DNA from 3 places in the Photobacterium minamisatsumaniensis genome. Region 3 is predicted to be linked to each of the others. Evidence: predicted binding sites of a transcription regulator. Region 3 holds the regulator's gene; each other region holds the start of a gene.

Region 1 (10,902 bases), on a different contig from region 3:
TCCTCTGCTCGATACAGCAGCTCAGCTTCCTCACTATTGATTGCATTAAGGGCTAGCCCTGTTTCAGCCACTTTATCGAGCTGCATAAAGGGCATTTTCTTCCCCGCAGCCTGGCAAACTCGGTCGTAGATAGGCTCGGCGGCTAAAATATCTTTTAATGCCGCTTCAATCATACCAACGGCATTATTTTCAGTGGCTTCTAAATATTGATTGCGACCAATTCTGCTACGGGTCTCACACGGTGTCTGAATAAGATGTGCGACTTGGTGATCAAGTTTATCTGATGGTCGAACACGGCTTAACCCCAGCGGGAAAACCATGACGCGAAGGGCTGCTGCAATTGGTCGGTTCGGGAAGTTACGCAGAAATTCATCTAGCGCTTCTTGGGTTTGATAAAGTGAATCTTGTAGTCCCCAATGCACCAGAGGTAAGTCTTCTTTTTTACATCCTTCATCGGTGTAGCGTTTTAATGTTGCAGAGGAGAGGTAGAGTTGACTTAATACATCCCCAAGGCGCGCCGATAAACGTTCTTTTCGTTTCAGTGAGCCACCTAACACAGCCATAGATATATCAGCTAAAAGTGCCAAGTTTGCACTGTAGCGATTAAGCTGTTGGTAATAGCGTAAGGTTGGGTCTTTGCGTGGTGCAGAAGAGCCGCGGCCATCGGATAAGCCGAGCCAGAAAGAACGAACCATATTACTTATGACAAAGCCAACGTGACCAAATACCGCGCCATCAAAAGCGGTTAATGCTTTTACTTCATCGTCATCATAGGCGGCATTCATTTCATCTAATACATAAGGGTGGCAGCGAATGGCGCCTTGGCCAAAGATGATCATCGAACGGGTCAATATGTTTGCCCCTTCAACGGTAACAGCGATTGGTGCTCCTTGGTAGCTTCGTGCGAGGAAGTTACTTGGCCCCATACAGATGCCTTTCCCCCCTGCGATGTCCATTGCATCGATAATACTTTTCTGCCCTCTATGGGTGCAGTGGTATTTGACAATGGCAGAGATAACAGAGGGTTTCTCTCCTAAATCAATGCCTGAGACGGTTAAATTACTTGCTGCATCCATGACGTAGGCATTACCGGTAAGTCGAGCGAGTGGCTCTTCAATACCTTCCATTTTACCAATGGGTAACTTGAACTGGCGGCGAATTCGAGCATAAGCACCTGTTGCCATGGCTGCGGTTTTTATGCCGCCTGTCGAGTTGGATGGGAGCGTAATACCACGACCAACAGATAAGCACTCAACCAACATACGCCAGCCTTGCCCAGCCATTTCCTGGCCACCAATGATAAATTCAATAGGTACAAAGACTTTGTCCCCTTGAGTCGGACCATTTTGGAATGGCACATTCAACGGGAAGTGACGACGGCCAATATCGACTCCTTCGATGTCGGTTGGGATCAGAGCACAAGTGATACCTAGCTCCTCTTCGTCACCAAGTAAGTGGTTTGGGTCAAAGAGCTTAAAGGCCAAGCCAAGTACCGTAGCAACGGGCGCGAGGGTGATATAGCGTTTATTCCACGTTAGCTCCATACCAAGGACTTCTTCTCCTTGCCATTGGCCTTTTTTAACAATACCAAAATCTGGAATTGAACCTGCGTCAGAGCCCGCTTCAGGGCTCGTTAGTGCAAAGCAAGGGATCTCTTGTCCTGCAGCCAAGCGAGGGAGGTAGTGATTTTTTTGGTCGTTTGTGCCGTAGTGTTGGAGTAACTCGCCTGGACCTAATGAGTTAGGTACGCCAACCGTAGAAGAGAGAACACCGGATACACCGGTCAACTTTTGTAAAACGAGTGACTGTGCATAGGCTGAAAACGCTAAGCCGCCGTATTCTTTTTTGATGATCATCGCAAAGAATTTGTTGTCTTTCAGGTATTGCCATACTTCTGGCGGGAGATCGGCAAGATCGTGCGTGACCTGAAAATCATTGACCATACGGCAAACTTCTTCGACAGGGCCTTCAAGAAAGGCCTTTTCTTCCGCACTCAATCGTGGTGCAGAAATATCATGGAGTTTATTCCAATCAGGTGCGCCTCTAAATAAGTCAGCTTCCCACCACACGGTTCCTGCATCGATAGCTTCTTTTTCAGTGCGGGACATTTCTGGCATTACACTTTTGAAAGCGTTTAATGCTGGGCGACTAAGCAGCGATTTTCGTAGGGATGGTACATTTAGCGGTATAGCGATAACGAGGAAAACTAACCAGCTTATTTGGCCTGTTACATTAAGAAGTGAGCCAAGCATTAGCAAAGCTGCAATCGCAATAGTAAAGGTTCGAAGATTAGTGCGGTGATAAGCAAGCACACCGATTATACCAATCAGCCCTAGTAGGTACGCAAGGGTAACCATGATTTATCTCCTTATATGGGCGTAGCGTTATTATTATGTAGGTACATCATACTCAAGGTAAGAGGTCTAACCACTCGAAGTAAATTGTAATTCAATCTTTAATAAAATGTAAATTAAATTTAATTTTTGCTAGTGGGAGGTTACGTAAAGATGTCTTGGCAGCCTTTGTAAAAGGCTGTGTTTATCGAGTAAGCACTCGTCAGTATATTTTTTGTGTCGCAGAGCATGCTTCGCTATCGGCGTCTGTTGAGCGATTATGTGAACAATTGGTGATAAAGAATCACAATGTTCAGCAGCAAGAGTCGACACCTCTCAGTGTTTCTTTGTACACTGCAAGTCAAGGCGTATAAAAACAGCCAAGCTGTAATAGAATATTGAAGAATTAGAGTAGAGCCTATGTACCAAGATATGATCCGTGCGGAGCTTAACGAGGCCTCTGAAGTATTGAATCGCTTTCTGAGTGATGATAAACACCTCGCTGATATTGAAGCGGCAGCAAAACTGCTAGCAGAGTCGTTTAAACAAGGTGGTAAGGTACTGTCTTGTGGGAATGGTGGCTCGCACTGTGATGCGATGCACTTTGCTGAAGAACTAACAGGTCGCTACCGCGAAAACCGTCCAGGCTACCCTGGTATCGCGATTTCTGATCCAAGCCATATGTCGTGTGTAAGTAACGATTTTGGTTATGACTATGTATTTTCTCGCTACCTTGAAGCCGTCGGCGCAAAAGGCGATGTGCTATTTGGCCTATCAACGTCTGGTAATTCTGGCAATATAATTAAAGCCATTGATGCTGCTAAAGCGAAAGGGATGAAAGTGATAGCCCTTACCGGCAAAGATGGTGGGAAAATGGCTGGTTTAGCGGATGTTGAAATTCGTGTGCCGCATTTTGGTTTTGCTGACCGTATTCAAGAAGTGCATATCAAGATTATCCATATCTTGATTATGTTGGTTGAGAAAGAAATGGCTGAGTAACCACTGACTGTGGTGGCTAGCCTATGTGATAGAGCATGATGGACTATGTGTGAATTACTTGGCATGAGTGCCAATGTGCCAACTGATATTTGTTTTAGTTTTACAGGTTTAATGCAGCGTGGTGGCAATACTGGGCCACATCGTGATGGCTGGGGAATTACCTTCTATGAGGGGAGGGGGTTTCGTACATTTAAAGATCCTAACCCTAGCTGCCAATCGCGTATTGCGGAACTAGTGCAGGAATACCCAATAAAAAGCTGTGCGGTCGTTAGCCATATTCGGCAGGCAAACCGAGGCGGAGTTAATTTAGAAAATACCCACCCATTTACACGTGAACTTTGGGGACGTTATTGGACTTTTGCGCATAATGGCCAGTTAACGGGGTATCAATCTTTAGATACTGGGCGATTTAAGCCCGTTGGTGACACGGATAGTGAAATTGCTTTTTGTTGGTTACTTAATCAACTAGAAGCTGAATACCCTGAACCAACCGATGACTGGGAAGCGGTTTTTGAATTGGTCGCGAAGAGTTGTGACACGTTAAAAGAACTTGGCGTGTATAACATGCTGTTAAGTAATGGCGAGTATGTACTTACGTACTGTACCAATAATTTACATTGGATAACGCGTCGGGCACCGTTTGGCCAAGCCTCGTTGATTGATGAAGATGTAACGATTGATTTTCAACAAGAAACGACACTCAATGATGTGGTGACGGTGGTTGCAACTCAACCGCTGACCAATGATGAAAGCTGGCATAAAATGCAGCCGGGAGAGTTCGGTGTGTTTCATTATGGTGAATTGGTCCATAACCGAACGGTTTGATACTGCAGAGTTCATAAAAATAAAAACGCGACCGAGGTCGCGTTTTTTATAGGGTCGGTATGGAGCCAAGACGATTAGTCTTCCGTTGCATACCCCTGTTCTGACAGTATTTCACCATCAACGACGGCTTGCTCACCGTTCATTATTGCCCGCTGCTGAAGACACCAATTTGCGACAAGAGGATAGATACGGTGCTCTTGTTCTTGCACTCGTTCGGTAACTTCTTCTACAGTATCGCCATTAAAAATGGGCACTTTAGCCTGTAGGATAACGGGGCCACCATCTAGCTCTTCAGTAACAAAATGTACACTGGTACCATGCTCAGTATCACCGGCGTCAATGGCTCGCTGGTGGGTATTAAGGCCCGTGTATTTAGGCAGCAACGACGGATGGATATTGATCATTCGCCCTTGGTAGTGACGAACAAACTCGCCGCTCAGAATCCGCATGAATCCAGCCAGAATCACTAAATCAGGCTGGTAGTTATCAATTAACACAGACATTGCCTGATCGTATTCTGCACGATCTGTAAAATCTACTGCTGATAAATGTAGCGCATCAATGCCTGATTCTTTTGCCCGTTCAAGGCCGTAAGCGTTCGCTTTATTTGATAATACAGCGGCGACTTTCGCATTTTCAATGATGCCTGAATCACAGGCATCAATGATAGCTTGAAGGTTAGATCCGTTTCCGGAAATAAGAACGACGATATTTTTCATCGGCTTACAGGATCTCCACCTGTTCTTCACTTGCATCAGCGTTAGCAATGCTACCAAGCAGCCATGCATTTTCGCCTTCAGCGTTCAGAATGTTGATAGCTTGCTCTGCTTGCTCTTGTGGAAGCGCAATGACAAGGCCAACACCACAGTTAAAGGTGCGGTACATTTCGTAAGTATCAACATTGCCAGCATCTTGTAGCCAGTTAAAGACAACAGGCCACTCCCAGCTATTACCGTTAACGACTGCTTTCGTACCTTCCGGTAGAACGCGAGGGATATTTTCCCAGAAACCACCACCTGTAATGTGTGAAATAGCGTGAACATCACAGCTTTCCATCATTTTCAGTGTTGATTTTACGTAGATTTTTGTTGGCTCTAGTAGGTGATCAGATAGTGCTTTACCTTCAAGTTCTTGGCTTAAATCAGCGTCTGATACTTCAAGAATTTTACGGATCAAAGAGAAACCGTTTGAGTGAGGGCCGCTAGAACCCACAGCAATTAGAGCATCACCTGCTTTAACCTTGCTACCATCGATGATGTCAGCTTTTTCGACAACACCAACACAGAAGCCAGCGACGTCATAGTCTTCGCCATGGTACATACCTGGCATTTCAGCTGTTTCACCACCAATCAGTGCACAGCCAGATTGAATACAGCCTTCACCAATACCTGCAACAACTGCAGCAGCAGTGTCTACGTCTAACTTACCTGTTGCGTAGTAATCAAGGAAGAACAGAGGTTCGCCACCTTGAACAATCAGGTCGTTTACACACATGGCTACTAAGTCGATACCAATTGTATCGTGCTTGTTTAAATCCATCGCTAAACGAAGTTTTGTGCCCACGCCGTCTGTACCAGAAACTAATACCGGCTCTTTATACTTGGTTGGTAGGGCACATAGTGCACCGAAACCACCAATTCCGCCCATTACTTCGGGACGGTGGGTGCGTTTGACCACCCCTTTAATACGATCAACTAATGCATTACCTGCATCGATATCAACACCAGCATCTTTGTAACTAAGAGAAGAGTTATTGTCGCTCACAGGAGATCCCTCAACGTATTAAAGTAAAAAAGCGGGGCTATGATAACAGCAGTCAGGGCGGAAAGGGAAACGTTTGCGTCAATAAATATTGCTGGCTAATTCTTGAGCAAACGATGACGTAAGCACTATCTAGCTACAATTGGTCTAGTGTATAATAATGCGTTTTTTTTAAATTTTGCGTGTCTAGGAGTCAGAGATGAAAGTCGTTGAGGTGAAACACCCGTTAGTAAAACATAAGATTGGTCTTATGCGTGAAGGTGATATCAGCACTAAGCGTTTTCGTGAGCTAGCAACAGAAGTTGGTAGCTTGCTTACGTACGAAGCGACTTCAGATTTCGAAACAGAAAAAGTGACGATTGAAGGCTGGAATGGTCCAGTTGAAATTGATCAGATCAAAGGTAAGAAAGTTACTGTAGTGCCAATCTTGCGTGCGGGTTTGGGTATGATGGATGGTGTACTTGAGCATATGCCAAGTGCGCGCATTAGTGTTGTCGGTATTTACCGTGATGAGGAAACACTAGAGCCAGTCCCATACTTTAACAAGCTGGCGTCAAACATCGATGAGCGTATTGCATTGGTTGTAGATCCAATGCTAGCGACTGGTGGCTCTATGATTGCTACATTAGACCTATTGAAAGAGCAAGGTTGTAAGCAGTTTAAAGTTCTGGTGTTGGTTGCTGCTCCTGAAGGCATTGAAGCGCTTAAGAAAGCACACCCAGATGTAGAGCTGTACACTGCAGCAATTGATGAAAAGCTAAATGATAAAGGCTACATCGTCCCTGGTTTGGGCGATGCGGGTGATAAGATCTTCGGCACGAAGTAATTACTCGAGCGAAAAAAAACCGGACGATAGTCCGGTTTTTTTATATCTGAGGTTTAGCAATATGTATCAATGCTAGTGGTGATTTTCATCGATTTGAGCGTTATCAACAACGTGATTTTCACCAAGATCATCAGGTAAGATCAGGTTTAGGAGTATCGCAACGATACCGCAAAGACTTACCCCTTGTAGGCTAAACTCGCCAATACCAAATGCCATACCGCCAATACCAAATACGAGAGTAACAGCCACAATCACTAGGTTACGAGCTTTATGTAAATCAACTTGGTTTTTGATGAGGGTATTTAGCCCAACAGTGGCAATTGAACCAAACAACAGGATCATTATACCGCCCATAACCGGGACTGGAATTGTTTGAAGCATTGCGCCGAGCTTACCCACAAACGCTAATACCAACGCGGTTACCGCAGTCCAAGTCATAATCACAGGGTTGAATGACTTTGTTAACATTACAGCGCCTGTTACTTCTGAATATGTGGTATTGGGTGGAGCTCCAACCATTGAAGCCGCAATCGTTGCCACTCCGTCACCAGCTATAGTGCGATGTAGGCCTGGTTTTTTTAGGTAATCCTTACCCGTAACATTCGATATTGCTAGCATGTCACCTACGTGTTCGACAGCAGGCGCTATCGCTACAGGGATCATAAATAATACGGCATTAATGTTGAACTCAGGAAAGGTAAAGTTTGGCATGGCCAACCAGCTAGCTTGTTGAACGGGCGTAAAGTCAACAACGCCGAATGCCAAGCTTGTCATGTAGCCAGTAACGATACCCGCCATGATAGGCATGAGCTTGAAGAAACCTTTTGCAAAAACACTAACCCCAATCGTTACTAGTAGGGAAATTGCAGAAATCCAGATGGCAGCATCACCATTAACGAGCTGAACGGCACCGTCACCTGTTTTGCCTACAGCCATGTTCACAGCAGCGGGGGCCAAGCCGAGGCCTATGACCATAATTACAGGACCCACCACGACGGGAGGAAGTAGTTTATGGATAATACCGACGCCACGAACTTTAATGACGACACCCATGCAAATATAAACCACCCCTGCCATCATTAGGCCGCCCATGGTTGCAGCAATGCCCCAGGTTTGGACGCCGTACATGATAGGAGCAATAAAAGCAAAAGAGGAAGCAAGGAAGATTGGGACAGATCGTTTGGTGATAACTTGGAAAAGAAGTGTGCCGATACCAGCACCAAATAGGGCAACGTTAGGATCCAGCCCTGTTAAAAGGGGTACCAAGACTAAGGCACCAAATGCGACAAATAGCATTTGAGCACCCTGTAATATCTGCATCATTATAAATTCCACCCAAGCAATAAAAAAAATCGCGGAATGTTATCACAGTAGAAAACGTTTGCCTAAGAAGGGAGATCAATTATTTGCTCGATACATTGTGTTACTTATGTAAAAACGGAATTATCACAATTTACTGACGATGGATTACTTGTAATGACAGATACTTATTAGCAATTCGTGGTGAAAATACTTAAAAGAGTTCGAATTTTGTGTCAGAAGCAGTTGCCGAGCGAGATACGATCACTTTATGATCAGGCCTTAATTAAGTAATGAATGAGTTTACTATGTTGCGTGTTGCGTTACTTTTCATGGTGATATTAGCCCTGCCGTTAAAAGCGGCAACGGTTACCAACTTGTATCAAGCGCAGGTGATACTGCCAGATACGGATAGACAGTCTGAGCAAGCCGCTCGTAATCAGGCGCTGCAACAGGTGCTGATCAAAGTTTCTGGTCAGAGTGGGATAATACAAAATGAAGTGATTGCCAAAGCAATCAAGAATAGTAGTCAGTATGTTAGTCAGTTTGGCTATGGTAATTTGGATGGTCAACAAACACTGGATTTGACGTTTGACCGTGCGCGGATCCGTAACTTGTTAACGCAAGCGGGTTCCACACTATGGGGTGAGCAGCGTCCAAATGTACTGATATGGCTGGTCGAAGATGCCAACCGAAGCCGTAATATTGTATGGGATCAGTCCAGCAATGCTTTATTACAGGATGTAAAACGTGCATCAGATGTGCGTGGTTTACCTGTGATGTTACCTATTGGTGATTTTGAAGATGTTACAGCAATTAGTATTCCCGATCTTTGGGGTGGATTTATTCAGCCAATATCGAGTGCGAGCCTTCGTTATCAGCCAGATGCCATCGTAGTTGCTCGTTCACGTCAAATGAATGATGGAAGTGTACAACTTGGCTGGCAACTTTTTGCGGAAAAAGCAGACCGTCTTGCCACGGCTCAGTTAGTACCTGTAGAAGGGCGTATTGAAGCAACGAAGGCAGAGGCCATAACTCAAATGGTGGGCCAGATTACTGATCATTTGGCGGCAAAATATGCGGTGCCACTTGGAGGCGATAATTCTGGTTTAGTGTCGGTGGTGGTGGATAATATTCAATCATCAGAAGATTTCTTTACACTAGAGCGAATGATGACCAACTTAACGTCTGTTGCTGCGGTAAATGCGCATAAAATCCAAGGGCAGAGTGTTGAGTTTACCGTTCAGCTCTTAAGTACTGAAGATGCCTTTCAGCGAGAGTTAAGCCAAGACCGTCGACTTTCATCAGCAATGCCTGTTGCTGCAGAAGACACGCAAGCGAGCGAGGTCATTGAGGCTGAGGAAGAAATCAACAGCGAGCCAACGGTTGAGGGAATGATCCGGGCGACTCAGTTACAAGCACCAGAATCGACGTCTAAGGCAAGTCAACCTATTGATACAGAAGGAGTATCAATCTCTGTGCCTGACGTAGAAAATAGCAGCAGCGAAGAACTAGAGGTGGCACCTGTTAATACGCGTCCAGCGAAGCAAGCCCAAGTATTCCATTGGACGCCTTAGTCGTCTCTATGTGATTTGAATCTTGAAAAAACGGTGGGCATGCCCACCGTTTTTGATCGTACTACGATAATTTTTTAGGACCTTGGCTCTTCATGTCGGGCTTTTTCTTCTTTCTCTACTTGAGATAATCGCTTCAGCTTTATTCCTAACTCTTTACCTCGCATCCGCGCAAATAAAATGTTGGCTATAAATGCGCTAGTCGTCAGTATGAGTTCGACTAACGCCAGCCAGCGTTCACCTTCATCCACACATAGCAAGGTAAGAGCATGAAGGAAGTAAAACATTAAAATGAAGTTAGCCCAGGCGTGGGTATAGGGTTTACCCGCTAAAATGCCTTTTAGAGGAAGCAGTATAGGCAGCATCCATACACCGGCAAGAACGATACTGTTAAGGTGTGGGTGTGGCGATAAGGTGCTTTGCCATAAACCCACCCAGCCTAATAAAGAAAGGTTCGCCGTTAGTGCCGCATAGCGTAAGCTGCGGGTTGTTTTACTCATCGCGGTCATGTGACATCCTTTTATGACCTATTCGTACCCAGTGAGCGGGGTATAGTGATCATTGTAATTTAAGCGCAGCTTGAGCTAGCCGTTTTCCCATCGCTTGTGCGAGTTCACACTCTTCTCGGCTTAACTGCCGGTCTGATCCATGATTCAAGTGAGATGGCCCATACGGTGTACCGCCTGATGTTGTTGTATGCAAAGCAGGCTGTGAGTAGGGGATCCCCATGACTAACATGCCGTGATGTAGCAATGGCAACATCATGGATTGCAGGGTCGTTTCTTGGCCTCCATGCATCGATGATGAGGAGGTGAAAACACATGCAGGCTTACCAATAAGCGTGCCTGATAACCATTCAGTGCTGGTCGAATCAATAAAGTGTTTTAACGGTGCTGCCATATTGCCAAACCGTACAGGACTTCCCATTGCTAGCCCGAGACATTGATCGAGATCGTTTCGAGAAACCAGCAGATCACCTTGTGATATCTCCGTGGTTTGACCGAGATGGTTGATATCGGCCACTGTGCGTAAAACGGCTTCACAATTAGCAACTTGTTCGATTCCACGGGCTATTTGTCGGGCGAGTTGGCGTGTACTGCCATGACGACTGTAATAGAGCACTAAAATACTATTCATCAATCTGCCTTAACTGCGGTGTTAGCCAATCTGCGTTTACTACAGAATGGTGAGTACTTGCTCTGGTGGGCGACCCATAGCTGCTTTATCGCCATTGACAACAATTGGGCGTTCGATCAGTTTAGGGTTTGCAGCCATGGCCTCAAAG
Region 2 (10,902 bases), on a different contig from region 3:
GCTCTTAGTTATCCGCATGACCGTGGTGATGCTACATGGATGCAGGGTTGGACAATATTCTACTTTGCATGGTGGATTTCATTAGCCCCATTCGTCGGCATGTTCATTGCCCGTATTTCTAAAGGCCGTACAGTACGTGAATTCCTATGCGCCGTAATTTTTGTACCAACGTTAGTGACATTGATATGGATGGCGACATTCGGTGGTATTGCTATCGATCAAGTTGTTAACAAAGTCGGTGAACTGGGTACGAATGGTTTGACTGATATCTCTCTATCATTATTCCACGTATTCGATGCCATCCCGTATGGTAATTTATTGTCCGTATTGTCGATTGTATTAGTATTAATCTTCTTTATTACCTCATCAGATTCTGCTTCGCTTGTGGTCGACAGTATCACATCGGGTGGGAAGATTGATGCGCCAGTGCCACAGCGTATATTCTGGGCGGTAGTGCAGGGTGCTATTGCTGCAACGATGCTTTGGCTTGGTGGTACCGAATCGCTACAAGCCTTGCAAGCTGGTGTTGTGACGACTGGGTTACCATTTACCGCTGTAATTCTGGTTATATGTGTAGGCTTGATAAAAGGATTGAACTCTGAACGTGCTTTATATAAGTAACGTTTTTAGAGGGAAAACTTAAGCTTAAAAACGTAATGTGATAAATAGCAACGGCCTCAAATTTATGTTTGAGGCCGTTTTTTATCGTCAATATCGATAGATAGGTAGATTTTTCTCAATCGTACTGTCAACTACCGTGAAGAGTTGATGGTCGATGAAGCTATCAATACAGGATATATACCTTACTTAAGCGCTCTCATTCCTCAGAACATGTATAATTTTTTAAGAGTGAGTTACGTTTTAAGTAGCAGCTGTTGCATTGGTTTAAAGGACTTATACTTTGAATGATAAAAGAATTCAGCAAGTTGGTTTTTCTGGTGGGTGTTACTGGTGTATCGAAGCGGTATTTCAATCGCTAATCGGAGTTCGTTCTGTACGGCAAGGCTGGATAAAACCCATTAATGGATTAAGCTATACCGAAGGGGTGTTTATTGATTTTGACCCTGATGATATATCGTTAGAAGTGCTCATTGCGGTACACCTTCATACCCACGATTGCACCACTAGTCATGCACTGCGCTACCGATACCCTTCAGGTGTTTATATTTTGAACGAAGCGCAACGCACAGCGGCTATGCGAGCAATGGCGCTGAATCAAGCCGACTTCACGAAGCCCTTGTTAACTCGAGTGTATGATTTTGGCGATTTTAAGTTGAGTAAAGAATCACAATGGGATTATTACTACTCTGATCCCCAAAAGCCATTTTGCCTGTCAAAAATAAACCCTAAACTACAGTTGTTGCTTGCCCGATTTTCTGATCATATTAGCGATGAAAAACAAGCGATCATCCGAGGTGTATAGAAAATTGGAAGTAATAAAACGTACTTTTAATTACCTGACTAGATATTACCTGTGTTCGTACCATCAATCTTCCTTTGGTGGTAGACTTTAGAAAAAATTGATGGGGTTCTGTTTTTGTGGGCTGATAACTTACGAGTGTTTTCTGTTTTTGCTGTGGTTTTATTACACGTCGCTTCTGGTTTTGTTAGTGATATTGATATAGCTAACCCTATATACGGTAGTCGTAGCTGGTGGGCTGGTAACATATATGCTTCTATAACTATGTGGTGCATCCCTTTATTTGTAACTGTTAGTGGTTATTTCTTACTAAATAAAACAGAATCAAATGTTGTTTTTTTCAAAAAAAGAATAAAGAAGGTTCTGATCCCTCTCTTATTTTGGTCTTTGTTTTATTCGCTTTGGGTGGTTCTTAAGTATTATATTAGAGGTGATATATCTACAGCCTACTTTACGGTTGCTAAAGGGTGGGCGCTTGGTGAACCTTACTATCACCTTTGGTATCTTTTTATGATACCTTTTTTATATCTAGTGACACCTGTTCTAAGGGTTATTATAAACGCACTTAAACAAAAGGAATTTTTCGCATTTATTAGCGTCTGTTTTGCATTAGCTATGCTATCTGCTCTTTCAAATGTTGTTCTTTTATATTTTGATTTGAGCGCTAAAGTTAGCTTGTTTACAAATGACTTTTTAAGTTATTTAGGCTACTTCTGCTTGGGTGGATATATCGCCAAGTATAGAGTTAAGGCCAATGTTAATTGGTGCTTAGCGATATTTATACTGGCTTTATTGATTACTATTAGCGGTAGCTATTATATAACACACCTTTATTTTTACTCATATTTAAGTATTAATATTACTGCTGCATCCATAGCATTGTTCTTCCTAATTAGAGAGTACGCCAACAACGACTTGAAGTTAAGTCGTTTCGCGGTTCATAGTTTTGGCATTTATCTTATACATCCACTTTTTATAAAATCAATATCCTCGTTTGGTGAACAGTGGTTACTAGAGAAGATGGATGTATATTTATATATATTGTTAGTGGCATTTTTAGCCTTTTGTCTATCGTATATAACCGCTTTTTGCATGAGTAAAGTGAGATATTTAAATCGATGTATCTAGTGCGAAAAAAAAGCAGACCATGATGGTCTGCCAAACTACTTTATGCAGGTGTGTATTTTCGTTATTGGAATATTTTTACGCCGCGCCGATAATGCCACCATCAGTGCGAGTGATGCGAATAACAGAAGATCGTGGTATTGATTTACCGCCATCAGGGAAATGTGAGGACGCTAAATCTTCACCTGGATGCTGAACGCCAACAAACATGGTTGTTTGGTCTGGGCTGAATGTTAAACCAGTAATTTCACAAGCAACAGGGCCAGTTAAAAAGCGGCGTACTTCACCTGTGTTTGGATCGCCGCATAGCATTTGATTGTTACCCATGCCTTCGAAATCACCTTTATTCGAGTATTTACCGTCAGTTTGAATCCATAGGCGACCTGCGTTGTCAAAACCGACACCATCAGGGCTATTAAACATGTTATCTGCATTAATGTTGTCACTACCGGCCATTAACCCTTCATGTACGGTTGGGTTGCCAGCAATTAAGTAGAGATCCCAATCGAAGTTTTTCGAGGTATGGTCTGAGCCAGAAGGTGACCAACGAACAATGTGGCCATACGGATTTTTTTCTCGTGGGTTAACAGCATCAACCGGTTGGTTAGCTTTAACGCCGCGGTACTTGTTATTGGTTAACGTACAGAAGACTTGCTGATTTTTTGGATTGATGGCAACCCACTCAGGACGGTCCATCGTCGTTGCGCCAACCTGTGTTGCCGCTTTACGTGCGAAAATCAAAATTTCAGCTTGGCTAGCAAAACCGTTTTCGGGTGTAAGCCCATTTTTACCATGTGTAAGCTCAATCCATTCACCTTTGCCTTCTAGCTCACCTTCTTTAGCTGTGAATTTAGCGACATATAATGTGCCTTCATCTAGCAAATCACGATTGGCTGCTGGGTTAGATGGATTGTATTTATTTTTAGAGACAAAGCGGTAAAGGTGTTCACCACGCTCGTCATCACCAAGGTACACAACCACATAGCCATCATTGTTAATTGTTAATGCGGCATTTTCGTGTTTGAAGCGACCAAGGGCTGTTCGTTTTTTTGGTGTAGAATTTGGGTTCATTGGATCGATTTCAACAACCCACCCATGGCGGTGTGGCTCGTTAGGGTTTTTAGCAAGGTCAAATCGCTCATCATGCTTATACCACTGATAATCCCAGTCATCTTTTGATAAGCCGTAACGCTTATAGTTACTATCAAGGGCAGGGTTACTGTCGGAGCCAAATACGCCGTTGAAGTTTTCTTCACAAGTAAGGTATGTGCCCCAAGGTGTTTCACCGTTTGCACAGTTATTGAACGTGCCGAGTACCTTTGTACCTTTAGGATCTGCCGCCGTTTTCATGAGATCATGACCGGCAGCCTCACCAGTAATTTCCATTTCAGTATTAGCTGTAATACGACGGTTTAGGCGACCTTCTTGATTGATCACCCACTTGCCGTTCTTCTTATGAAGCTCAACCACAGAAATACCATGTGCAGCTTGAGACTTGAGTACATCATCAGCCGTTAAGTTTTTCCCTTGATGGCCAAATAGGTAAACATGGTTGGTGTATTCGTTATTCACAGATAATACGGCGCGATCATCGCTGATTTGAAAGAACGTCATGCCATCGTTGTTATCACCAAACTGTTGAAGCTGTGCTTTACTGTCTGCACCCTGTGTGAAGCTTGGCGCGCCTTTAAACATTGGGTCGCCCCAAGAGATGATGACATCGGCTTGATAGCCTTTAGGGACGACAATATTATCTGCAGTAGAAGCCGGAATCGCGTCAAAACCCAGTAGGTGATTATTCGTTTGTTTAGTACTGGCGATAGCTTGTGCAATTGGTGCAGAGGCAAAGAAAGCCACAGTACTTGTTGCCGTGCTTGCTTTTAGAAACTGGCGACGATTAATACCTTTACGAATTATGCCATTGAACTCTGGCTCTTCATTGCGTGGGTGTAGAAGGCTATCTAGGCGATCAAGACGACTCATTATTACTTCCTTTTTCTTATTAATTCCAACGGATAGTCGTTGGTGCGTAAAGCTGTTTTATGCAGTCAATCGTAAAGCGGTATTGTTTCACTTTTGTTAATGATTGATGACGGAATTTTGATTTTATTAGCAAGAAAATGAAAACGGTTGCGCAACCGTTTGCCTTGATTTGTTTCAAAGTGTTTCAATAATGACCGATCACACTTTTCAGTATTGTATTTCTTCCATATCACTATAAAATCCGCGCCAAAGACGGATTCTATTGTATATTTTTGGTGATATGGACCAAAAGTTTCTACTTCGAGACCTATTCTCGAAACTACAATTGAACATGCTAGCGACATTGTAGGCGCTCGCTGCTGCTCCAACCCTTGAATATCAATTTGATACCTGTCTTATACCAAGTGACAACTACTTTTAACACCTTAGGATCTTTGTTGTGAATCTGGATAAGATATTCAAGCTTACGGAACGTAAATCAACGGTTTCAACTGAAATTTACGCTGGTTTTATTACTTTTTTGGCCATGAGCTACATTCTTGCCGTTAACCCAGCCATTTTGGGTGATATTCCGGGGATGGACCGCGGTTCACTTTTCACAGCGACAGCGTTGGCTTCAGCATTAGCCACCTTAGTCATGGGCTTATGGGGTAATTATCCGGTCATGCTAGCGCCGGGTATGAGTATGAATGGCTTTTTTAAAGGCATTCTACTAAGTGGTTCTATTGCTCTGGTTTGGCACGAAGCATTATTGGGTATCTTCCTATCGGGTATTATTTACCTGATTCTTAGTATGACTTCGATTCGTAAGACTCTGATTGAGTCTATTCCTGAAGATTTGAAGCTTGCAATTTCGGTTTCTCTAGGCCTGTTCATTGCTTTTCTTGGGTTAAAAAACGCCGGCATTATTGTTTCAAACCCTATTATCTTAGTAAGCCTAGGTGATGTGACGAACCCGCAAGTTGCGATTGCGTATATTTCAACTTTCATTGCTTTAGGGTGCATGATTCGCAATATTAAACTTGCGACCTTCATTGCTTTTGTCTCTGCCATTGTATTAACTATGCTTGCCGATTTCTTTATGGGCACAAGCAATGCACCAATTCCTGATTCTATATTCTCATTGCCACCAAGTATTGCACCGACATTTGGGCAGATTTTTAACTTTTCTGGCTTTACACCTGAAAAGCTATTTGATTTGTTTTTCATTGTCCTTATCTTCTTAATCGTCGACTTCTTTGATGGCTTGAGCACCATTGTTGGGGTAGGGCGCGATGCCGGTATCATTGATAAAGACGGCAAGGTTCCAAATGCGAAGTCAGCATTGGTTGCAGATGCAGGCGGTACGGTTGTAGGTGCGGTATTGGGTACAACCTCTGTAACAGCATTCTCAGAGTCTGGCATTGCGTCGTCGCAAGGTTCTAAAACAGGTTTGAGTGCGGTTGTAGTTGCAGGGTTGTTTTTTGTCTCACTATTCCTTTATCCGGTATTCTCCATCTTCTCTGCTGCAATGGTTGCGCCAGCAATGGTCGTTGTCGGTGTATACATGATTGGCCGTATTGCAGATATAAGCTGGGATGTTGTTGAAGTACGTATAGCGTCTTTCTTTACCATTATGTTCACGTTGCTATCATTCTCACCTGCAAACGGTATGGCAATGGGCTTTGTGAGCTATGCATTCTCGATGGTTGTCGCTGGAAAGGGTAAAGAAGTACATCCATTAATTTACAGCTTAGCTGCGATGTTTTTGACGTATCTGATCTTCATCTAAGCGAAGAGTTTAGGTGATTAACTGAAGCGACCAAATTGGTCGCTTTTTTTAGGCTAATGCCTGTGACCGCAGAATGACAAAAACGCTGAGTAAATAGGTATAGCTCTAAGTATTTTAAAACTTTTTAGCAGGAAAATACTTAGATCACGAAATAACTGTGTGAATGTTTTTTATACTCTAATATCCTTATAAATGGAATTTGCGCCTAAAATTTAGTCGTTAATCGTTGATTTATATTAAAACTTGACATTGTAGTGGTGAGAATGGTTTGATCTATATGTTTTTCTATTATTTATAGGGCTAAGTATTCTTGGTGAAAGTTGTACCAAGTAGGGTTTAATGATGAGTAAAGTAGATAAGTACAGTATCGATAATACGGATTATACGGTAGGTCAGGATAACGTCCAAAAATGGGGGTTTGATGTTCATAATCCCGTGTTTGGTACCAGCGCTGGCTTGATTGTTTTGTTTTTGGTTGCAGTTTTAATCAGCGACCCTACTACAGCTAAAGAAACCCTTAACGGCGTAAAGAATGGCATCATCGATCACTTTGATTCGCTATTTGTTTGGGCTGCGAATATTTTTGTTATATTTTGTCTTGCTCTAATTGTTTCACCATACGGTAAAATTCGAATTGGTGGTCAAGATGCAGAAGCCGACTACTCTCGTATGTCTTGGTTAGCAATGCTATTTGCTGCCGGTATGGGTATTGGCCTGATGTTCTGGAGTGTTGCAGAGCCTGTTGCTTACTATACTGGTTGGTTTGGTACGCCATTGAATGTAATGGCAAACACACCTGAAGCTAGGGAATTGGCACTGGGTGCAACCATGTACCATTGGGGTCTACACCCATGGGCTATTTATGGTGTTGTTGCATTATCTCTTGCCTTCTTTGCTTATAACAAAGGCTTACCACTTTCCATCCGTTCAATTTTCTACCCAATTTTAGGCGACCGTGTTTGGGGTTGGCCTGGTCACATTATTGATATCTTCGCTGTTATCGCAACGATGTTTGGTTTGGCTACATCGCTTGGTTTAGGCGCACAACAAGCTGCAAGTGGTATTGAGCATGTCTTTGGCTTTGATGGTGGCATAGGCCTGCAAATTGGCGTGATTGTTGTTGTTACCATGCTTGCGGTTGTATCCGTTGCACGCGGTATCGATGGTGGTGTAAAGCTACTTAGTAATATAAATATGTTAGTGGCGATAGCGCTACTTGTATTTGTCGCACTTGCTAGCTTTGCGGTTTCTATGGGGACAATTCCAGCAACAGTGTCGGGTTATGCCGAGAACTTTGTAGCGCTAAGTAACCCACATGGTCGTGAAGATCAGTCTTGGATGCATGGCTGGACAATCTTCTACTGGGCTTGGTGGATGTCATGGTCACCATTCGTAGGTATGTTTATTGCGCGTGTATCAAAAGGCCGTACTGTTCGTGAATTTATGATTGCAGTTCTGATTGTACCGACACTTATTACGACCCTTTGGATGTCTGTATTTGGTGGTCAGGCAATTGATCAGGTCATAAATGGCGTTGGTACGCTTGGTGCGAACGGTTTAACATCTGTTCCACTAGCGATGTATGAAATGTTTGACTCACTACCAATGAGTTCATTCCTTTCTATTGTGGCGATTATCTTGGTTATGGTGTTTTTCATTACGTCATCTGACTCAGGTTCACTGGTTATCGATAATATCACCGCTGGTGGTAAAATTGAGTCACCAATGCCACAACGCATCTTCTGGGCTGCACTACTAGGTGCGGTTGCAGCAGTGATGCTTTATGTCGGCGGTACTGAAGCCATTGAAGCATTACAAGCAGGTGCCATTTCTACAGCATTGCCATTTGTATTCATTCTGCTGTTGATGTGTGTGAGCTTGATTATGGGCTTTAAAACAGAAAAGTTCCGCTAATCGAGAATTATCTACTCGTTTAGTCGTAAAAAGTAAAACGCCGCAAATTTTGCGGCGTTTTTTATTGCCTGTCGTTTGTGGAAAATCACAACCAAACTTCTGACAACGGTGTATCCGGCGAGAAGTGGTAAGCAATCTGGGCCTGTAATAGCTCAGCCGTTGCAAGCGCATCCGTTAGGGCATGGTGTGGTTGATAAGGCGGTAAACCATATCGTTGACGAGCCCGGCCTAAACGAACTGACCCAGGGCGAATGCCTTTCATACGGTTGATTAAGCCGCCAAATTTACGCTGTTGTATCGCCGATTCTATCGCAAGCGTGTCAATAACAGGGAAATGTATTCCTTCATTCAGCCGATCATGCAGCGCTTGATTCATGAACTCGCGCTCAATTTGCTTGTAGTGAACAACAACAATTTTTCCTGCTAATGAATCTAATACTTTCTCTAGAATTTTTAGCAAATCTGGTGCGTTTTCTACTTCCGAGTCTGTAATGCCATGAATAATAACAGACTCCTCTTCAAGCGGGCGATGAGGGTTAACAAACCACTGGGCTGAGTCACGACAGCGAATACGGTTTATGTTAAAAGGAATAACGCCAATACTGATGATGGCATCTTTTTTGGGGTCTAATCCTGTTGTTTCAAAATCAAGTGCGACGAATTCAACGTCTTTCAAGGGTGTTGAACCACTCGGCACTGGGGTTGAGTAATACTGTTTGATGCGCGTATCGGTTGCTGATTCAAGCAAAGTATTGAAGAATGTCGGCCATTCAGGGGTTGAACGGGTATTCAGCAGCTGACGGTTCGACTTTTTTGATTTTGAACCTGAAGATGTATCACTCATTAACGACGATTCCCTTGATAGCGGAATTTAATAAAGTTTTGAGCATTGCTTAGGATTTGGAATGCTGCTTTTAAATTTCGTCGTTCAAAATCTGACATGTTTTCAGGTTCAATGCTGTTATCAGCTTCGATCTCAGCTTCTATGTCGAGCGCTTGATGTCGAATACGTACCATGTAGATAAATTCCATCGCGTCGCGTAAATCTTGCCCTCGTCCTTTTGGTAAGATGCCAGAGTCAATGATGTCATCTAAACGTTCAAATGAATTCTGAGCACGAGAACCAACTGCCAGGGAGTGCACTCGAATGAGGTCAGCGAGTGGGGCTGTACCACGGCGTTTCAGGTTAATGGAATTTCGGTGCTGGCCGTCTTTCTCCATCACGAAGTCTTTAAAGAAGCCGAGTGGTGGTGTGCGAGTAATCGCATTTCGTGCTAAACAAGCAAGGAATCGGTTGTTTCTTCGTGCTCGACGAATAACAAAACCATTTAGCTGTTCAGCCCACTTTTCGCGCCCATAAACACCAGCAAGGTCGAAATAGATAGAGCTGTTAAGTAATGCTTGAGGCTTAGGATTATCTATCCATTCAGCAAAGCAGTCTTCCCATTGACTACGGGTTTTACGCCACTCAGGGTTGGTTGCCATAATGTCGCCAGTACAATAGGTATAGCCACAAGCTGCCAGTCCGTCACAGATAAAATGTGAAAACTTTTCGAAATATTCACCATGAATTTTTTCATCGTAGCTATCGTCTAAAATAAGTGCGTTATCTTGGTCGGTAACAATGAGTTGTTCATCCCTCGCCATTGACCCTAGGGCGATTAAGCAATAAGGAATCGGTGGCGGACCAAATTTTTCTTCAGCAAGTTCAGCGAGGCGTTGCTTGAAACTCCGGCCAATAACGGACATGGCGCTACCTACCATATGTGCATTGGCATCTTCATTTACCATACGCACAAAACAGTGTTTAACCTGTTCAGAGACGACTTGCAGCTCATCAATTGTTTGCTGCTGGAATATGGTACTGACGAGTAACAAGCTATTTTGTGATTCGTAACGAACGATATCTGTTAGCCCAATAACCCCGATTGGATATTTATTTCTTAATACGGGTAAGTGATGAACGTTATAACGCAGCATGGTTAACATTGCTTCGAAAACATAGGCGTTATGATCGAGTGAAATGAGCTCTGTGGTCATCACTTCAGACACTGGCGTTGAAATATCAATGCCTTCAGCTATTACACGCGAACAAAGGTCACGGTCAGTAATAATTCCGACTAAAGGGTCATATTCCTCATCACTATTATCCCGCTCAGGGTCGGTAATAAGTAACGATGAAACGCTTTCTTCTGCCATGGTCATTGCTGCAGTCTGAATCGACTCGTTCTTCGCAATCATTATGGGTTCACGTGCCAGTAGAGTGCGTACTTTTGATGTGGTTAAATCATTCTCTGCTGAGTGAGTAGATACCGCATTTCGCAATCGTGTATTTTCTTCAACTTCAACAAAGTCAGCAAAGGAATCAAATTCATCACACAGCGAATTGAAAATTTGTTCAGGGATACAGTAAACTAGTGTGTCTTCAATAGCACGAGCTGGCATTCGAACGCGATTACTCATCAATAGACCCATTTGTCCAAACAAGTCGCCTTCATCTATACGGTTATACAACTCACCTTTTCGACGGTAAATCTCTACGGTACCACTACGAATGAGGTATAAATCATGTATATCGTCTCCAAAATTTAAAACCATGGTATCAGCACGATAGTAAGAGACTTCAATATTCAGAGCGATATGCTTGAGGGCGTCTTCTGGTAATTGCTTAAAGGGGGTGTATTGGCTG
Region 3 (10,902 bases):
GTCACGGTTGATATTCGTCCAGCACCCAACATTTGTGTCGGTAAGTATTGGGCAAGGCTAACACTCATGCCTACAGCCATTGCCATATAGATGGCGGGCATAATAAGCGGCCGTTTAACCCGCCACCATGTTTGCCAGCTGGTTAGGCCCAAGCTCTTGGCGCATTGATCAAGGCGGTTATCATAACTACGCCAAGGACCATCAAGCGCAAGATACATATATGGGAAAACAAAGAAGATATGGCTCCATATCACCCATACAATAAAGTGTTGTCCTGCGAACCAGTATGTACTGATTTGAATACCAAACAGCAGTGATAGCTGTGGTGTAATTAATGGAATAGCAATACACCAAGTTGGGATGCTTTTCTGGAACTTATCTCGATATTCTAAGCAGCAAATGGTCATTATTAGTGCGATAACGCTGCTTATGAGTGCCAACATGATGCTATTACATGCAAGCTCAAAGATAGCCTGTAATTCTTGTTCCCAAAACCTTAGGCTGTATCGGCTTGGTGATAAATCAGGAAAACGCCAGCGCTGAGCGATAGACCAGGTAAAGAGCAACGGGGTAAGGATCAGAGGTATTAAGAGCACAAGCCACACAATTAACCGAGTAAGGCTTAACCCCTTGGCTTGTATTGGTGATCGAGATGCGCCATGGAATTGCCATTGACGGTATTTTCTTAAGCATAGCCATTCTGTAACAGATAAAAGTGCTAACCCAAGCATTGTCGTAAGGAGGAGTAGACATGCGCCGACTGCTGCTCTAGGCAACAGTGCGAGATCTGGGTCGGTAAACCACTGCCACACGATAACAGATAGGGTAGAGGGGCGGCTGGGGCCGATGATCAGCGCGACATCAACCACAGAAATACCGTAAGCAGCGACGGCAAATAGTGGCAGTCTAATTTTTGGCAACCACTGAGGCAAGATAACCTTCAGCCATGCCTCTTGATTAGAGTATCCAAGCCCATTTGCAACCGCGAGTAGTTTGTTTACGTGTATTTGCTGTAAGACTGAAATGCTCATCAATAAAAGAAATGGAATTTCTTTTATTGCTAAGCCCAGCAGTAGCCCTAATCCATAGCGGTCTTGAATGAGGTTAAAGCTGTTGGCGGTATTAAAACCAGTGCTTTCTAATAAGCGATACATCCACCCTGATGGCGCAAGTAAAAAAGCAAAACCAATGGCAAAAGCGACATGAGGCATCGCAAGCATTGGGCTGAGGAAGCGTTCAATTTTACGCCAATATGTTGTATTCCAGTATCGGCGTAATATAAAAAATGATGCCGATAAAGCAAGTAGGGTACTGCTAAGGCCCGTGAAAAGACTAAGCATGAATGACTGTTCAATGCCGGGCCAGTTGGCAACTGTGGTGAATGCCGAGAGGTTAGGTTCGGTATAGCCTAAAGGAGGCAGCCAAGATATTGCAGGTAAAACTAACCCTAATAAACCGGGTATCAGTGGAATAATAAAAAGAATGAAAGTAAGAAAAAAAATTGCGTGAATCATACTGAACCTAGGTTAGGAAGCTGCCAGAAGACAGCTCCCTTCATTGTTTAACTGCCGTAGCGCTTTTGCCATTCCAGCTCAATGGCTGTAATCCAGCTAGGGTGAGGCTCAGGAATTGATTTAAATAGGCTAAACTCTTGAGCTCCAACCTTATTGAGTACGTCTGGCTTTAATATAGAAGGGTCGCCCCAAATCGTTGAATCCGATTTACGGGCTTGCGCTTCAGGGCTCATCAAAAAGTTGATGGTCACGAGTGCGCCAGCTTTTGCCGAAGCATTCCACGGTATTGCCAAGAAATGGATATTTGATAGCGCCCCTTGCTGAAAGGCATAAGTCTGGGCGGTTTCGACAAGGTTGCCATTTTCGATAGCGGCGTTGGCGGCATTCGGGTTAAAGGTTATGGCTAACAACAGTTGTTGATCATCGAGCAACTGAATGGTTTCACTTGTACCTGATGGGAAACGGAGACCTTGTTGCCATGCGACAGGGTGTAATTGGTCTAAGTATGACCACAACGGTGCGGTAACCATATCGAATTTACTCTTATCGAATGGTTCATATAGCGCTGAATTGTTATTTGTTAGCTCGAGTAATGCCGCCTTAAGAAAGCTACTTCCATGAAATTCTGGTGGTTGTGGGTAACTCACTTTACCTGGAAATGCTTTTGCAAGGCTTAGAAGCTCAGCAAAGTTTTGAGGCGGGTTATTCAACGTTTGTTTGTCATGAATAAAGACAAGCTGACCAATCCCCCACGGTGCTTCCATACCGTTTGTTGGCTCAGTAAAGTCTTCATCGATAGGTAGCGATGTATCAACGAATTGCCAATTGGGCAAGCGTTGGGTAAATGGCCCGTGCAGTAGGTTATTGTGTTTCATCGAACGGAAGTTTTCGCCGTTTAACCATACGAGATCGACGCTACCTGCTTGGTCTTTACCTGCGGTTTTTTCAGCAAGTAGCCTTTGCGTTGTTTCGGCAATATCTGCCACTTTGACATGTTTTAAGTTAATGCCATATTGTGTCTTTAATTGACGGCTCGCCCAACGTAGGTAGTTATTAATCTCTTGGCTTCCGCCCCATGCATTAAAGTAAACAGTTTGTCCTTCTGCATCCGCTACAGTCTGCTGCCATTGACCACCGTCTGTGGTGTTATTGGCAGCAAATGCGAAGCTAGTGGTTAGCGCAAACGCTAACCCTAGAATAGTTTTTTTCATATGTCCTATAATCCCTACTTTTCCTTGAGCGGCGCTTCTTCGGTTGGTTTTACAGTTGCATTTGTTTGCATGGTATCAGTTTGGGTACTTGGTTTCTCGTTTCGCATCCAAGTATGATATTTTTTAACCAACGCCAGTAAACCTTTGGGTGCATTGGCTTGCTTCCAAACACCTGCAGTATATTTTGTCGCTTCACTCATGGTTGGGTAAGGGTGAATTGTCCCTAGTATTTTGTTTAGTCCTAAGCCATGGCGCATAGCAAGGGTGAACTCAGCTAACATTTCACCCGCATTATGACCAACAATAGTGACGCCTAGAATTTTGTCTTTACCTTTTGGTGTAATGACTTTTATAAAACCGTGGTCTTGACCATCCGTAATGGCGCGATCTAAATCATCAATACCGTAAGTTGTCACTTCGAATTGAAGACCTTGCTGTTGGGCTTCTTTTTCATTAATACCCACACGTGCCACTTCAGGCGAGGTATAAGTGGCAGCAGGCAAGACAGAGTAATCTGCTTTGAATTTCTTTACATCGCCAAATAAGCCGTTCACTGCGGCATACCATGCCTGATGTGCTGCTGCATGCGTTAGTTGGAATGGGCCTGATACATCGCCAACTGCAAATATATTCGGGTATTTGGTTTGTAGGTAATCGTTAACTTCGACAGTGCCTCGTTCTGAGGTTGTAATCCCAAGTTCTTCTAAGCCAAAGCCCTGTACATTAGCGACGCGGCCAAGAGCAAGCATCACAACATCAAATTCTACGGTTACTTCATCGCCAGTTGCCGTCGTGAGGTATACACGCTGTGTACTAATACCTGATTCGTCGGTTATGTTTTCAAATCGAGACGCACGGTGGCCAGTCATTATCGTGACACCGTCTTTCTCCATTTGTAACTTAACTTGCTCGGCGGCATCTAAATCTTCACGGATCAAGACTTGTTCAGCCATTTCAATGAGCGTGACCTGACTACCTAGGCGGCGGAAACTCTGTGCCAATTCACAGCCAATTGGCCCCCCACCAAGCACCATCATGTGTTTAGGTTGCTCTTGCAGTTGCCAAATAGTATCTGAAGTTAGGTAGTTAACAGATTCTAATCCTTCAATCGCAGGCACTAATGGGCGAGCACCTGTGGCAATTACTATATTACGCGCTGTAATTCGCTCACCGTTTACCTCGACTTCCCATGGTGACAAGATAGTGGCTTCTCCACTAATACAATTAACACCGAGCTTAGAGTAGCGATCTACAGAATCATGAGGCTCAATTTTGGCGATAACATTATGGATTCTTCCCATCACTTGTTTGAAGTCGACTTGAGTCGCGCTGGTGGTAATACCAAATTCATGAGCGCGGGATATTTCAGCCATAGTGTGCGCTGCACGAATAATGGCTTTTGATGGTACGCATCCGGTATTTAAGCAGTCTCCTCCCATTTTATGACGTTCAATGAGCGTTACCTTCGCCTTTACTGCGGCGGCAATGTAAGAGCTAACCAGACCGCCAGCCCCTGCACCGATAACAACCATATTTTGATCAAATGAAGAGGGCTTTTCCCATTGGGCGTAAACACGGCGTTTTTGAATGATGCTCATCACTGCTTTGGCAATTAGTGGGAAAATACCCAGTAAAGCCAATGAGATAACAACTGGGGCAGAGATAATACCGCTGAGTGTGTCTATTTGGCCAAGCTGAGTACCTGCATTAATATAGACAGCTGTTCCGGCTAACATGCCTACTTGGCTAACAAGGTAAAACATTTTAGTGCTGATAGGGGTTAAACCCATGAGCAAGTTAACTAAGAAGAAAGGGAAGACAGGGATCAAGCGTAGTGTGAAGAGGTAAAGTGGCCCATCTTTTTTAATGCCAGCGTTAATCGGTACCAAGCGGTGACCAAACTTGCTCTGTACCCAATCTCGAAGAATAAAGCGGCTGAATAAGAAAGCCAATGTCGCCCCGATAGTACTGGCGAATGAAATAAGCAATAAACTCCACCAGAAGCCAAATAAAGCGGCGCCAAGGAGCGTCATTATGGCTGCCCCTGGAAGTGATAATGCCGTTACCAATACGTAGAGGCTAAAAAACACCACGCTCGAAAACAATGGGCTCGTGCTTATTGTATCTTGTAGGGCTAGCTGCTGGGTTTTCGCGTACTCTAACGTAAAGTATTGCCCTAAATCAAAGGCAAACCATATGATAAGTAGAGATGCAATGATAGCGAGTAGAACGATTTTTTTTCTATCCATGTTATTTACTCCTGAGCTATTCCTTTGACGACAACTTTTCTTTTATCGAATCGGGTTGGATCGGTAGCGAACAAAATCCCTGCTCAGGTACGTCGAGCGCAGTATTAAACTTTGCAGAGAGGTTCTGGAAAGAAATGAGGGCGGTGAGTTCAACAATCGTATCTTCGTCATACCACTGTTTGAGTGTATCCAGCATGTTTTCGGTGACACGTTGACCTGTAATCGTCATTGTTTCTGTGTAGCGTAATACTGCCCGTTCTTGTTCTTCAAATAATTCACTGTGCTGCCAGTTAGCGAGCGATTTTATTTTCTCTTCTGAATCACAACGCTCAGCTAACCTCATGCCATTAGCATCGACACAAAATGCGCAGTCATTTAGTTGAGAGACCCTGACGCAAACTAATGAACGCATGATAGGTGATAGCGGAGAAGAGCGACGATCAAGATAGCCAAAGAAACTAGCAACCAGCCAAAAAAGGGTAGGCTTACGCCCCCATAAGAGCGCCGGGTTTAGTACTTTGCCGAAATGGCGTTTTTGAAGCCAAAGTAGCGGCTTAATGGTAATGGAATGGTTTTTTTTGGCTGAAATGCGCACGATCACCTCTTAATATTAGGAATACTTTTTATGCCACAATGGGTATATAACCTGACCATGAGCAATGATTACTCAAATTATCAGATAGATATGAGACAAAGACCTAATTAAGAGCTGAATTATTTCACTGAGTGATGAAAAAAGTGACTTTGGCCGTTTAGTTGATTACTAATTGAACGGGACGGTCATGTTGAGCTTGGGTGACTATTTTATTTGGCTGGGGTGACGTCAAAGTAATATAGCCGCAAGCTAAAATAGGCACAACGGCAAGTAACATTGTTTTACCGATATGATAGTTACGGTACCAATACTTTTTTGAGCGTATTTTTAACAGTAGTCCCCATGTAAGGAGTAGGGCGTTAAAGCCTGAAACGTAAACAAGTACATCGTACATCATTGGCATTGAGGCCATGTTGTTATTGATAAGAACGAGTACGGTGATAGGGGGAAGTAAGCTGAGTAAAACGAATAACTTCATTAGTCGAGGCCATTTACCAAACTTATCCTTGAACATCTGATCAGTTTGTCCGGGAAAAGGTTTGGTACAGTTCATAATGACCTCCGAAAATATATGCTGTTATTTTACGGTCTTTATAAAGTAATGAAAGCTTGTTGAGTGTTTTGTAAACAGCTTTGTGAGGCAATTCAATCTTTCAGATATACTGACAATTAATTGTCATTCATGGGGTGTACGAAGCAAACTGAACGTGCGGTCAAAGCCTGACCATGCTATCGAGGAGAATAATGGTGCTGAGGCATAATAGTGAGCAAGGAACACTCGAAATGATGCATTAACAAGAGGCATATCACCTCTTGTTAATGGTACTAAGCGGGGTTAACTAAGCTTTGAAAGCAGCTCTGAGCGACGTTCTTGCGGAATAACTGACCAATGCTGGCCACTAATTGCACCTTCTAATGCCCATAAAAGATCAATGCTTACAGTGCCTTGATGGGTATCTTGTAATGCCCTAAAAGCGTTAATCGAACCCGCTTCAAATAATGCATCGACACTGATAATCCCTGCTTTTTTTAGCATGCGTTCGTTTGCGAGTCGTAAGTTAGGTAGATCTTTTATACGTTCTGGTCCTGCCTTACTTTTTGTTTCTTTGTCTTCTTTTGCCGCTTCAAGAGAGCGCTTAGCTTGGCTAAGTATTTTAGTTGTGTCTTCCCACCATTCATCTGGAATTGCAAAATGCTTGGTAACAACAGGAAATCCACGTTTCTTATAAATATATGGCTTTAAGCCTGCCTGTTTAAAATCTTGTTCGTTTTCAGCGTTGGCACGAAGATGAAGTTTGTCGTTAACAACGAGTGCAAACATTGTTTCACCTGCGAATATGCCAAATCCGCCAAACATCGAGCGTGATTTTACGTTGTTGAAACAACTAAACAGTCGTAATGAATTTTTAAGTACTGGTTTGTCCATGCTTCTTCTCGGTGAAAAAAATCTAGGGTCACCTAACAACAGAGCGAGGATTTCAGATTAGCAAAATTAACAAAAGAGTAATGTCAGAATCATGTAAAATATGACGCCTGATCACTATTGCTATATCCATCGGCAACCCCGCTACCTTAAGTCGAACTAGTTATTGAAAACTATAGACTCTTAGGCCGGAAGCTTTGCGTCCCAATCTTTCGAAAGGTTTGCCTTGTTCGTGACTGTTTAAGAATATCGCAGAAGCAAAATTTGAACCTGCTCCCACTTTTAATAGCGTGACCTTGCTCCCATAAATTATTTTATCTTGTCTTTATTTAATTATAAAAAGTGCCAAAAGTTGAGTGAATATTCTAATTAGGCATGCTATAAGCACAAAAAAACGGAGGGGGAAGCCTCCGTTCTTATCGTCATCAATCCGCTTGTTATGAATTGGTGTTTCGGTTTATCACTGATTTTCTAATCACAAGCTCTGGTATCATTTCAAATATACGGTGCTCATGATCTTTATCTTTCACTCGTTCTAACAGGATTTCGATAGCTGTTTTACCAAGGCGGCGCTTGGGCTGGTGAATCGTGGTTAGGGGTGGTGAAAAGTATGGTGCTAAATCAATATTGTCGTAGCCGATAATTGAAATATCTTCAGGTACACGAATACCAGCTTGTGAAAATGTACTGATCATGCCCATCGCCATGATGTCATTGAAGCAAAAAATCGCCGTTGGACGTTTGTCCATTGCAATGAACTTTTCAGCGGCTTCAACTGCCGATTCACATTCAAAGTCACCTTCGAGTACCCAATCTGGGTGTACTTCGAGATCGGCTTCAGACATGGCTTTTTTAAAGCCTTTTAATCGTTCGCGACAAGCAGCTTTATCACTGTGGCCGGTTAAGCAACCGATAGCTTGATGCCCATGTTCAATAAAGAACTTAGTCGCGACATAGCCGCCTAACTCAGCATTATCTTGAATTTTATCTGTGTGAGGACTCTCTGGGCCCCAATCCATGACAACCATAGGCAAATCTTTTTGGCGCTCTAATAGACCGAGTAGGTTTTCATCCAAGTCTGAGCACATGACCAACAAACCATCAACGCGCTTTTCAGCCAGCATGCGTAAATAATCACGTTGCTTCTCAAGGTTACCTTCAGTGTTGCACAAGATAAGTGTGTAACCAGCGCCGTAACAGTACTCTTCAACACCGTGTACGACTTCAGCAAAGAAAGGGTTGGTCGATTTTGTAACCAACATGCCAATAGTACGGGTTGTGTTGCATTTTAAACTACGCGCTACAGCACTCGGAGCGTAGTTTAGCTCGTCAACTGCAGACAGTACTTTTTTTTGCGTCGCTTCTGCGACAAATCGCGTTTTGTTAATCACGTGAGAGACGGTGGTTGTAGAGACACCAGCCATACGTGCAACATCTTTAATCGTTGCCATATTTATTCTTCTAATAATAAGGGTCAAAAGACCTAGGTAATTTTAAGCTTTACTCAATAGAGTAGTGCACTGGCTATACGTTCAATACAGTTCACTGTTCTGTTGAGTACAGATAACAGAAACGACAAAAGGCCGCGACACGAATGGGCGGCTTCGTTTCTTTTCAGTATTCACGTTTATTGCGATTTAGGCTTTGCAATTGTTGCATAGTGTAATCGCTTGCGCTCTCATTTTACTCAGTGTAGCAAAGAGTGCAATGTTTCTTGCCTTAATAAATTAGGATTACTGGTGAATTGGATAGGTTTGATTGATTAATGGTCAACCATAAATCTAGCGAATAATTCCAAGAAACCAATAAAGATAGGTTTATAAAGCCTTTTTAGTTTGATTAAGAAGGCTTTAAAGGAAAAAGAGAAGGTATAAAAAAGAGATGTTTTTATTTTTTTTAACAACAACTTCCTGTTAAATGGCCAGTTCGAACTTTGACTGGTGTTCTTCAATTTCATGGCTGGATGTTGCAAGCACAATAGGATAATTATCGATCGGGTGGTGTGTAATGCAAACAGGCCAACCATAAACGCGTTCGATCGTTTTCGCTGTTAAAGCGTCCTTCGGACAACCATCAGCTTGAATTTTTCCCTCATTAAGAATGACTAAACGGTCTGCATATTGCGCTGCTAAGTTTAAATCGTGAATCACTATGATCACCGCAGCCCCAGACTTCGCTAACGACTTTGCGACTTGAAGGGTTTTATGTTGATGCGCTAAATCGAGTGCTGATGTTGGCTCATCAAGCATCAGAATACACTGCTCACCAGCGCGACTGAGTTGAGTCAGTACCCGTGCAAAGTGCACGCGCTGTTTTTCTCCTCCAGAGAGCGTAGGGTATAGGCGACAACTCAAATTTGTGACATCGACTTGAGCCATTTTTTCTTTAGCAATACTTACCGTTTCCCGATTGGTCAGCGCTAAGGGGAGACCACCCAGCTCAACAACTTCTTGCGCGGTAAATGCGAAGGTTAGGTTACTATGCTGAGGCAACACACCAAGGTGTTTTGCGAGTTCAGCTGGTGGCCAAGTGGCACGGTTTTTACCAAAAAAGGAAACATGGCCTGTAGATTCTTGTTCACCACATAATACTTTCAAGAGGGTGCTTTTACCTGCACCGTTAGGACCTAGCAAGGCGGTAAGTTCACCACTTTTGATCTGAATAGCTAAATCATCAAGGAGTACTTTATCACCCAATTTAAGGTTAAGCCCTGAAGCATCAATAGCACATTTTGTTTCAACGCTATTTTTTGTCATCAAGCTCATGACATTTTCCCTTTTTGTTTTACGAGCAGGAAGATAAAGAAGGGCGCGCCGAGTAGGGCTGTAATAATCCCAACAGGCAGTTCAGCCGGTGCAACTGCGATACGTGCAAGCATATCGGCAACCAAAAGAATTAATGCGCCAAGCAGAGCAGATAATGGTAAGAGCACTTTATGATTAGGCCCTACGAGCATTCGACCAAGATGGGGGACGATTAAGCCAACAAAACCAATCACACCGGTGAGTGAAACAGCAATACCAACACCTGCAGCGCAAAGTAAAATCAGTAACCTTTTCAGTGTTTGTACATTAACCCCCATATGTTTTGCTTCTGCTTCTCCGAGCAAAAAGGCGTTGAGTGCATTTGCATTGCGATCAAACATAAACATCAGTACGGCAAGAGTAATATAGGAAAGCGTGATGCCAGGCCAAGTTGCCCCTGCAAGTGATCCCATGCTCCACAGTGATAAATCTCGTAGTGCTTGGTCGTCAGCGTAATAATTCATCAGGCCAAGCGCAGCACCTGATAGTGCCCCGATAGCCACACCAGCCAGAAGCATCACTGTTACAGAAGTACCGTTTTTGTCTGTGCCTAAGTAATAGACAAAAAAGGTACTGAAAGCCCCGCCTAAAAAAGCAAAAACGGGAACGGTGGCTAGTGTTAACAACAGAGGAAATGATGCTGCAAGCGGAGCAAAAAACACAATAGCTAATGCCGCGCCTAAGCTCGCTCCTCCTGAAACGCCGATAATACCTGGGTCGGCGAGGGGGTTACGGAATAGCCCCTGCATAACAGCACCGCATAGCGCTAATATCGCACCAATTGCCATTCCAAGTAATGTTCTCGGTAAACGAATTTGGTTAATTACAATTTGTATATGTTGGGGCAGATCCGATTGCCAAGGCATTAAGGCTTTGAAACTATCAGTGAAGGTGATTGCCATCGGACCGATGACTACTGATGATGTAATGGCAAGCAACAGCAGTACGAGGCCAGTTGGAAAAATAATACGTGTCGGAATACGGTATAACTGCATAGTAATAAATGCTTATATTAATTTGGATAGAAAACGGTGTTTAAACGTTCAGCTTCGCTTAAACTTTTCAGCCCCAAACCGCCGATCAGAGCAGTTCCATCGATCATAGCG

What was found. Region 3 encodes PurR, which represses purine synthesis genes. Its sites were predicted from a motif close to TNANGNAAACGTTTNCNTNA; they were not measured.
Region 1: a site for PurR is predicted at 8,114-8,133, ahead of L4D78_RS21070 (uracil-xanthine permease family protein). Genes of this name have one in related genera too.
Region 2: a site for PurR is predicted at 4,676-4,695, ahead of L4D78_RS17915 (NCS2 family permease). Genes of this name have one in related genera too.

What each region holds. Positions count from the first base shown of each region.
Region 1 is NZ_JAKJSI010000041.1:52,735-63,636, reverse strand. It holds gene fadE (acyl-CoA dehydrogenase FadE) at 1-2,357, opposite strand, end outside; gene lpcA (D-sedoheptulose 7-phosphate isomerase) at 2,754-3,332, shown strand; gene L4D78_RS21090 (class II glutamine amidotransferase) at 3,378-4,157, shown strand; gene purN (phosphoribosylglycinamide formyltransferase) at 4,232-4,876, opposite strand; gene purM (phosphoribosylformylglycinamidine cyclo-ligase) at 4,881-5,921, opposite strand; gene upp (uracil phosphoribosyltransferase) at 6,118-6,744, shown strand; gene L4D78_RS21070 (uracil-xanthine permease family protein) at 6,817-8,067, opposite strand; gene L4D78_RS21065 (DUF2066 domain-containing protein) at 8,352-9,620, shown strand; gene L4D78_RS21060 (DUF2069 domain-containing protein) at 9,695-10,126, opposite strand; gene wrbA (NAD(P)H:quinone oxidoreductase) at 10,176-10,754, opposite strand; gene arsC (arsenate reductase (glutaredoxin)) at 10,794-10,902, opposite strand, start outside.
Region 2 is NZ_JAKJSI010000033.1:18,581-29,482, forward strand. It holds gene L4D78_RS17895 (BCCT family transporter) at 1-621, shown strand, start outside; gene L4D78_RS17900 (peptide-methionine (S)-S-oxide reductase) at 902-1,423, shown strand; gene L4D78_RS17905 (acyltransferase) at 1,538-2,548, shown strand; gene L4D78_RS17910 (PhoX family protein) at 2,624-4,528, opposite strand; purine riboswitch at 4,771-4,870, shown strand; gene L4D78_RS17915 (NCS2 family permease) at 4,968-6,299, shown strand; gene L4D78_RS17920 (BCCT family transporter) at 6,639-8,213, shown strand; gene L4D78_RS17925 (3'-5' exonuclease) at 8,299-9,057, opposite strand; gene L4D78_RS17930 (DUF294 nucleotidyltransferase-like domain-containing protein) at 9,057-10,902, opposite strand, start outside.
Region 3 is NZ_JAKJSI010000067.1:10,430-21,331, forward strand. It holds gene L4D78_RS26695 (ABC transporter permease) at 1-1,514, opposite strand, end outside; gene L4D78_RS26700 (ABC transporter substrate-binding protein) at 1,562-2,725, opposite strand; gene L4D78_RS26705 (dihydrolipoyl dehydrogenase family protein) at 2,740-4,974, opposite strand; gene L4D78_RS26710 (carboxymuconolactone decarboxylase family protein) at 4,991-5,569, opposite strand; gene L4D78_RS26715 (hypothetical protein) at 5,727-6,122, opposite strand; gene L4D78_RS26720 (TfoX/Sxy family DNA transformation protein) at 6,405-6,995, opposite strand; cyclic di-GMP riboswitch class I at 7,124-7,228, opposite strand; gene purR (HTH-type transcriptional repressor PurR) at 7,430-8,443, opposite strand; gene L4D78_RS26730 (heme ABC transporter ATP-binding protein) at 8,906-9,757, opposite strand; gene L4D78_RS26735 (FecCD family ABC transporter permease) at 9,754-10,791, opposite strand; gene L4D78_RS26740 (heme/hemin ABC transporter substrate-binding protein) at 10,809-10,902, opposite strand, start outside.